2 regions of the Stenotrophomonas sp. Steno-Z10-BAI genome follow, and region 1 is predicted to be linked to the other one. Evidence: riboswitches for the same ligand, from Rfam matches in the RefSeq annotation. Region 1 holds a riboswitch; the other holds the start of a gene.
The links. A riboswitch is a leader RNA that binds a small molecule or an ion and turns the genes downstream of it on or off. The one in region 1 is predicted to bind thiamine pyrophosphate.

Region 1 (4,417 bases):
CCTGCGCCTGCGCGATGCCGGGCCGTTGCTCGGCGTGTTCGCCCAGCGCAGCGAATACCCGCGCTGGGTGCTCGGGATGCTGGATTCCGGGGAGGTGCAGGCCAGTGGGCAACTGCGCTGGCGAAGTGGCGAGCTGATCGTGGAGGATCTGCAGGCCGAGAACGAGCGACTGTCCCTGCAGGCGCGGCTGGATCTGAGTCATGGCAAGCGGCGTGGCGATCTCTACCTGCGCTGGGGCGTGCTGGGGGCCGGCATCGAGCTGCAGGGCGAGCAGCGCAAGTGGCACCTTGCCGGGGCCCGCGACTGGTATGCAGAGCAGCCGCGGCTGCTGCCGGCCACGCCCGCCGCAACGAAGCAGGGTAGCGGCAGGCGCTGACGGGACGCATCTGTTCCCCCTGGCCGGGCGTGGCTTGGTATCCTCGCCGCGCCCACTGTCTGGTGACAGCGTGCCATTTCGCCGTCATCGACCCGTCATCCCATGAGCAACAGCACCCACCGCGTCCAAGGCCTCAACAACGATGAGGTGGCCGCCGACTGGCCCGCCATCACCGACCGCGAGATCAGCTGGCTCAGCGAACGCTTCGCGCCGCTGGCGGGCGCGTGCCGGCTGCTGTGGCACAGCCCGCGACCGATGTCCGCCGCGGCCATTGTCGAGAGCGACGCGGGCCGGGTGTTCGTCAAGCGCCACCATGGCAGCGTCCGCAGTGCGGCTGGCCTGGGCGAAGAGCATCGTTTCATCCAGCACCTGGCCGATCACGGCGTGCCCGTCGTCGAGGTGCTGCGTGACCGCGATGGCGCCACTGCGGTGGAGCACGAGGGGTGGACCTACGAACTGCATGGCGTGGGCCATGGCCAGGATCTGTATCGCGATGCGCCCTCCTGGACGCTGTTGACCGATACCGCGCAGGCGCACGAAGCGGGGCGGATGCTGGCCAGACTGCATCTTGCATCGGCCAGCTACCACGCACCCCAGCGCAACACCCATCTGCTGGTCGCCCGCGATGACCTGATCCGTGCCGCCGATCCCATCGCCGCCCTCCAGGCCGGGCTAGACGATCGCCCCGGGTTGGCGGCCTATCTTGCGCGGCAGGACTGGCAGGCCGATCTGCAGCGGGCGGTGCTGCCATGGCATGACGGCCTGGCCGAGCGGCTGCAGGCCGAACCGCGCCTGTGGGCGCACAACGACTGGCACGTGTCCAATCTGCTATGGCGCCAGGACGGCAGGTCCACCGTGGTCGATACCGTGCTCGATCTCGGGTTGGCCTCACCGACCAGTGCCCTGTTCGATCTGGCCACCGCCATCGAACGCAACGCCATTGCCTGGCTGGCGCTGGAAAGCGGCGAGGCGGCGGTGCGCGTGGATATCGCACTGGCGCTGCTGGCCGGCTACCGCGGGATCGTGCCGCTGTCTGCCGAGCGCGTACACCTGCTGGCCGATCTGCTGCCGATCGTGCAGCTGGATTTCGCACTCTCGGAAGTGGAGTACTTCGAGGCCGTGACCCACTCCCCGGCCAATGCCGACGTGGCCTACCACACCTTCCTGCTCGGGCATGCTGACTGGTTCAGCACCGCGGCGGGGCAGGGCCTGCTGAAGGCGCTGCACGCCGCCGCCTGAGGGCAGGCTCGCAAATCCGTACGGTTTGTAGTGAAATAGTCACAGAAGCGGGGGTGCCTGGCGAAACCAGGCTGAGAGAGTCCCTTGGAACCTGATCCGGTTTGCACCGGCGTAGGGAGCTTTGAGCAGCAGGCATACCGCCGTGATGGGGCGGTGCGCGTGCGCGCCTTCGCTTCGTCTCCCCCAGCTGATGACGAATCGAATGAACCGTTGCTTCCGCCCCACGCTGTTGTCCGCCGCCCTCTGCGCCGCGCTGCCTCTTCATGCCAACGATCTCGCCGATGCGCCCGAGCGCTCGCCGACCGAGCTTGCCGCCGTGCGCGTGCAGGCGCATCAGCCGGCAGCCACCGCCACGCAGACCAGCAGTTTCGGCGCGGGTGACTGGAAGAGCACCCCGGCGTCGGTGAACGTGCTGGATCGCGACCTGCTGGACAGCCGCCAGATCCGTACGCTGTCCGAGCTGGCCAGCAACGATGCCTCGCTGGGCGACAGCTATGCACCGGTCGGTTACTACCAGAACATCGCGATCCGCGGTTTCCCGCTGGATACCGGTACCGGCTACCGTTTCAACGGGCTGTCCATCACCGGCGAGCAACGCCTGGCGCTGGAGAACATCCAGTCGGTGGAGATCCTCAAAGGCGAGGCCGGCCTCGCCGCGGGCGTCATGGCGCCCGGCGGCATCATCAATTACGTGGGCAAGCGCCCGGCCGAGGTCCGCAACGTCACCCTCGGCACCAATTCGGAAGGCTCGCGCTACACCGCGGTGGATCTCGGCCATTGGCTGTCGCCGCGTTTCGGCGTGCGCTTCAATGCCGCGTGGGAAGACACCGACTCCTACATCGACCATGCCGACGGCCGCCGCAACTTCTACTCGCTGGCCACCGACTGGCTGATCGGCGAACGCGGCAAGCTGGAAGTGGATGCCAACTACCAGACCAGCGCGCAGCGCTCGGCCTCGGGCTATCAGCTGCTGGGGGCCACCGAGCTGCCGCGCGGCGTGGACCGCAAACACCTGCTGGGCTATCAGGCCTGGCAGCGGCCGGTCGGCATCGACAGCACCAACCTGACCGCGCTGCATACCTACGATTTCAGCCCGGGCTGGCAGTCGCGGGTATCGGCCAGCTACAGCCGCTCGGTGATCGACGACAACGTCGCCTTCGCCTACGGCTGCTACTACGCCGCCGGATGTGCCGATGGCAGCGTGCCGGGCAACTACTTCGCGCCCAACGGCGACTACGACATCTACGATTACCGCAGCCCGGACGATACCCGCCGCAACCTGGAATTCCGTGGCGAACTGCGCGGCAGTTTCGCCACCGGCGATATCCGGCACGCGCTGAGCGTGGGTGCGGACCGTTTCGAGCGCACCGTGGACAAGCGCCGCAACGTCAACGAATACGTGGGCACCGCCAACATCCACGATGCACAGGTGCCGCAGTTCGAACCGTCGCCGCTGATGCCGGGCCCGTCCGCGCGGCGTCTGGACAGCGCGCAGACGGCGGTGTTCGCTTTGGACCGGATGAGCTTCGGCGAGTGGCAGTGGCTGGCCGGTGGGCGTTTCGTGCGCCTGGATGAGCGTGCCTACGACAAGCGTGGCAACCCCGAGCGGCACAGCCGCCTGTCGCGCTTCCTGCCGCAGACCGCGCTGGTCTGGAAGGCGACCGACGAGGTCAACGCCTATGTGAGCTACGTGCGGGGCATTTCGCTTGGCCAGGAAGCGCCGTTCTGGACGTCCAACGAAGGCACGTTCCTGCCTGCGGTGCTGTCGCGCCAGACCGAAGTGGGCGTCAAGTATGTGTCCAGCGATGCGCTGACGTTGGGTGCCGCTTTGTTCCGCACTTCGCAGCCGTTCCAGTACGCCAAGCCGGACGGCAGTGATGCCGGCTACACCTTCGTCCAGGAGGGGCAGCAGACCCATACCGGGCTGGAACTCACCGCGCAGGGCCAGCTCACCGAGCGCCTGTCGCTGACCGCCAGCGCCAGTGTGCTGCGCGCCCGCGCACGCGATGCCGGCACGCCGGATTACGAGGGCCACCAGCTGATCAACGTGCCCAAGACGCGCGCGACCGTGCACGCGGAGTACCAGCTGCCGTTCGTGACCGGCCTGGGGCTGACCGGCGGATGGCGTTACGCGGCCTCCAACGTGGCCACTGCCGATGGTCGCGTGAGCGCACCGGCCTACAGCGTGTTCGACGCCGGCCTGCGCTTCAAGCATCAGCTGGCTGAGCATCCGGTGACCTGGAATCTCTCGGTGGACAACCTGTTCAACCGCTTCTACTGGCGCGATACCGGCAGCAGCTCTGGCGACTACTACCTGTTCCCGGGCGCACCGCGTCAGGCCAGGCTGTCGGTCACGTTCGCGCTATGAACCCGGCGATCCTGGAATGGTCGGCGGCCGGTGTCAGCATGCTCGGCGTGTGGCTGATGACGCGCCGGGTGCCCCTTGCCTGGCCGGTCGGGCTGATCTCGGTGGCGCTGTACGCGCTGGTCTTCGCCGAGGCCCGGCTGTACTCGGACACGCTGCTGCAGGTCGTCTTCGGTGGCTTCCTGGTCTACGGCTGGGTGCGCTGGCGTGGGCAGGTGGAGGACGATGGCCGGGTCGCGATCATGCCGCTGGCGCGGGCGGCCATGTGGCGTGACCTCGGCATCGGCGTCGCCTTCGGCATCGCGCTCGGCGCGGCGATGCACTTCCTCACCAATGCAGCGTTGCCGTGGCTGGATGCAATGCTGGCTGCGCTGAGTCTGATCGCCCAGTGGTGGCAGGCGCGGCGTCACACGGCCGCATGGTGGCTGTGGATCCTG
Region 2 (4,417 bases), on a different contig from region 1:
GGAACTGCGCGGACTTCTCGGCCATGCCGGCCTCCAACGCCTGCTGCGCATCCAGGCCCTGCCCCGCCGCATAGTCACGCACATCCTGGGTGATCTTCATCGAACAGAAGTGCGGGCCGCACATCGAGCAGAAGTGGGCGAGCTTGTGCGCATCCTTGGGCAGCGTCTCGTCATGGAATTCCTTGGCCTTCTCCGGATCCAGCCCAAGGTGGAACTGGTCCTCCCAGCGGAATTCAAAACGCGCCTTGCTCAACGCGTTGTCGCGGACCTGCGCGCCGGGGTGGCCCTTGGCCAGGTCCGAGGCGTGGGCGGCAATGCGGTAGGCCATGATGCCGTCGCGCACGTCCTGGCGGTTGGGCAGGCCCAGGTGTTCCTTCGGGGTGACATAGCAGAGCATCGCGGTGCCGTACCAGCCGATCATGGCCGCACCGATCGCACTGGTGATGTGGTCGTAGCCCGGCGCGATATCGGTGGTCAGCGGGCCCAGCGTATAGAACGGTGCTTCACCACACTCGCGCAGCTGCTTGTCCATGTTTTCCTTGATCAGCTGCATCGGCACGTGGCCGGGGCCTTCGATCATGGTCTGCACATCATGCTTCCACGCGATCTTCGTCAGCTCGCCCAGTGTCTCCAGTTCACCGAACTGCGCGGCATCGTTGGCATCGGCGATACAGCCCGGGCGCAGGCCGTCGCCCAGCGAGAAGGTCACGTCGTAGGCCTTCATGATCTCGCAGATGTCCTCGAAGTGCGTGTAGAGGAAGTTCTCCTTGTGATGGGCCAGGCACCACTTGGCCATGATCGAGCCACCGCGCGAGACGATGCCGGTCACGCGCTTGGCGGTCAGCGGCACGTAGCGCAGCAGCACGCCGGCGTGGATGGTGAAATAGTCCACGCCCTGCTCGGCCTGCTCGATCAGCGTGTCGCGGAAGATCGCCCAGTTCAGCTCCTCGGCGCGGCCATCGACCTTCTCCAGGGCCTGGTAGATCGGCACGGTGCCGATCGCCACCGGCGAGTTGCGCACGATCCACTCACGCGTTTCATGGATGTGCTTGCCGGTGGACAGGTCCATCACGGTGTCGCCGCCCCAACGGATCGCCCAGACCAGCTTTTCCACTTCCTCGGCAATGCCCGAGGACACCGCACTGTTGCCGATGTTGGCGTTGATCTTGGTCAGGAAGTTGCGGCCGATGATCATCGGTTCGCTTTCCGGGTGGTTGATGTTGTTGGGTAGCACCGCACGGCCGCGGGCGATCTCATCGCGGACGAACTCGGGGGTGATGACCCTGGGGATCGAAGCACCAAAGGACTCGCCGGGATGCTGCTTCAGCAGTGCGGCGTCGCGGATCGCATCGAGGCGCTGGTTCTCGCGGATCGCCACGAACTCCATTTCCGGCGTGATGATGCCGCGGCGTGCGTAGTGCATCTGGGTGACATTGGCGCCTGCCTGTGCACGGCGTGGCTGCAACCGCGCGGGGAAGCGCACCGCATCCAGGCGGGCATCGGTTTCACGCGAGCGGCCGAACACCGAGCTCAGGCCCTCCAGCACCTCGGTATCGCCACGCTCGGCCACCCAGGCGGCGCGCAGTGCGGGCAGGCCGGCGGAGAGGTCGATGGCGACCCCCGGATCGGTATACGGGCCGGAGGTGTCGTACACGGTGACCGGCGCGTTCTCTTCGCCACCGAACAAGGTGGGCGTGCGGGTCAGCGTGATCTCGCGCATCGGCACCTGCAGGTCGCTGCGCGAGCCCTGCACGTGGATCTTGTGCGAGCCGGGAATCGGCCGCGTGACCGATTCGGAGAGTTGCTGGGCCTGTTGCTGCAGGGCGGAGAGCTGTGCGTTCATCAAGGCATCGTCCTAGGTTCAATCCCCGCACAGGGACTGTGCGGTTCTATGCGAGGGATTCGCATGGGAGGGACGAAACGGCGGCGCTCGACGGACGGATCGCGGGCGGTCTCCGGGCACGGTGGCCCTACGGCGCAATGCATCTGCAGATGCGAAGCTTCCCTACGCCGGTATCAACCGGATCAGGTTCGAAGGGACTGTCTCAACCTTGGCCACTGGGCCGCGGTACCCCCGCTTCGGGGCGAATTAGAGCACAAAGCAGCGCGCAGGGGCGCACCGCCAAGCCGCACACCAACGTGATCGGCCTGTGCATGTGAACAGAGCACCGACACGCCATGCACTACCATGCTGCAGCGCGGTATGCGGTGCGGTCAGGGGGTAGCCTCCCGATCGCGTGCACACCGCGCTCTGCTCGACGCCATTGACGTCCGTACTGACCGGCCTCGACCGGCTTGATCCGCCCCAGTCGTTGCCGTTGCGCCGCTGGAGATTGCAAGCCTCGGCTCGCCCCTACTGATCGGAGACACGCCAGCATGGTGTTCCGCATTTCCATCGCACTGGTCGCACTGCTGGTGCTGATCGCCGGCCTCGCGCCGGGCCCCTTCAACGAGGTCGTCCAGAGCGGCCTGTCCACCATCATCCGCAGTACCGGCTGGCTGTATCTGCTGGTGGTGTTCATCACGCTGTCGTTCCTGATGTACCTGGCCTTCGGCCGCTTCGGTTCGCTGCGCATCGGCGGCGAGGATGCCGAGCCTGATTTTTCCAACGCCAGCTGGATGTCGATGTTGTTCGCCGCCGGCATGGGCATCGGCCTGGTGTTCTGGGGCGCGGCCGAGCCGATCTCGCACTTCGTGAAGCCACCGGAAGGGCTGGCCCCGCAGAGCATGGAGGCGGCGCGCGCGTCGATGCGCTATGCGTTCTTCCATTGGGGCCTGCACCCGTGGGCGATCTATGCGCTGATCGGCCTGGCGATGGCCTGGTTCCAGTTCAACCGCAACGGCCGCGGGCTGATCAGCGATCTGCTGCAGCCGATCATCGGCGCGCATCACCGCGGCTGGATGGGCACGGTGGTCAACGTCGCCGCGGTGGTCGCCACGGCGATCGGTGTGGCCACGACGCTGGGCTTCGGCACGATCCAGATCGCGGCCGGCCTTGAGCGCGTGTTCGGTATCCAGGCCTCGGTACCCGTGCAGTTGACCATCATCGCGGTGGCGTTCGTGCTGTACATGGCCTCCACCACCAGTGGCGTGCACCGCGGCATCAAGTGGCTCTCGAACTTCAACCTCGGCCTGGCGGCATTGTTGCTGGCGCTGATCCTGGTGCTCGGGCCGACCGGCTTCATCTTCGATACGTTCACCACCACGATCGGTTCCTACCTCAATTCACTGGTGACGATGAGCCTGCGGATGTCGCCGTTCTCGGGCAGCACATGGGTGGCGGACTGGACGATCTTCTACTGGGCGTGGTGGATCGCGTGGGCGCCGTTCGTGGGCTCGTTCATCGCGCGCGTCTCGCGTGGGCGCAGCATCCGCGAGTTCGTGCTGGGCGTGGTGATCGCGCCGAGCGTGCTGGGCTTCCTGTGGTTCTCGGTGTTCGGCGGCACGGCGCTGTGGTCGCAGATTTTCGGCCACGTGGATCTGGCGCAGGCGCTGGGCAATGGCTACGAGACGGTGCTGTTCACGATGTTCGACAGCCTGCCGATGCCGACGGTGCTGTCGGTGATCGCGCTGGTGTTGTTGATGATCTTCTTCGTGACCTCGGCCGATTCGGCGGTGCTGGTGCTGGCGACGATGTCGACGGAGGAGGCGGGCGATCCGCCATTGGCGCGCCGGATGGTGTGGGGCGTGGCGATCGCGTTGATCGCGGGCGTACTCTTGTTGGCGGGCGGTCTCAATGCGCTGCAGGGGATGATCACGATCGCGGCATTGCCGTTTGCGTTGTTGATGCTGGCGGTGATGTGGTCGTTGTATCGGGTACTGGATATGGAGCATGCGCTGCAGCGGCGCCGTGCGCAGCGCGCGCGGCGGTTGATGGATGAGTGGATCGAGCGGGAGATCGCGGCGCAGGAAGAGACGCGCGATGAGGCGGCTCGGGCGCCTTGAGTTGGTCGCCTGGAGCGGCACGCTTCCCGGGCTATCGGTGGGCGGGCCGGGACGGGTGGGTTGGCGGGACACGCCGTGAATCCGTCCATGGAGGCTCATGTCGCGCCATCCATGGCGCTCATGGTCCCGACAACCCACCCGCCCCGTCCCGCTCACAGTTTCAAGGTGGTTCTGGTAAAGCCGCCGAGCAGTGCTAGGCAAGGCGCGCCCGACTCACAGTGTCAGAGTTCCAACGCGAGCAGCGTAGCCAAGCTCGACACAGTCGACGTTCCGCGCAGTGCGCTTGGGGTAATTCGGGCAACGCAGCCGAGCAACGCTCGGCACAGCAGCGTGCACCTGACGCATCGGATCATCGTTGAGAAAAAAGGAGCCACGCATGGCGTGGCTCTACCGCTTTCGCATGCGCACCGACCCACTGTGGGTGGGTCGGCCTGGGTGGGTTGGCGGGACCATGAGCCGCATGGATGCGGCG

Region 2: another riboswitch for thiamine pyrophosphate. It lies ahead of thiC (phosphomethylpyrimidine synthase ThiC); the one in region 1 lies ahead of AC06E9_RS06030 (TonB-dependent receptor).

What each region holds. Positions count from the first base shown of each region.
Region 1 covers NZ_JBWJOZ010000002.1:241,537-245,953, forward strand. The annotation lists gene AC06E9_RS06020 (translocation/assembly module TamB domain-containing protein) at 1-376, shown strand, start outside; gene AC06E9_RS06025 (phosphotransferase enzyme family protein) at 479-1,615, shown strand; TPP riboswitch at 1,655-1,750, shown strand; gene AC06E9_RS06030 (TonB-dependent receptor) at 1,818-3,983, shown strand; gene pnuC (nicotinamide riboside transporter PnuC) at 3,980-4,417, shown strand, end outside.
Region 2 covers NZ_JBWJOZ010000001.1:802,277-806,693, forward strand. The annotation lists gene thiC (phosphomethylpyrimidine synthase ThiC) at 1-1,843, opposite strand, end outside; TPP riboswitch at 1,985-2,086, opposite strand; gene AC06E9_RS03720 (BCCT family transporter) at 2,377-3,945, shown strand.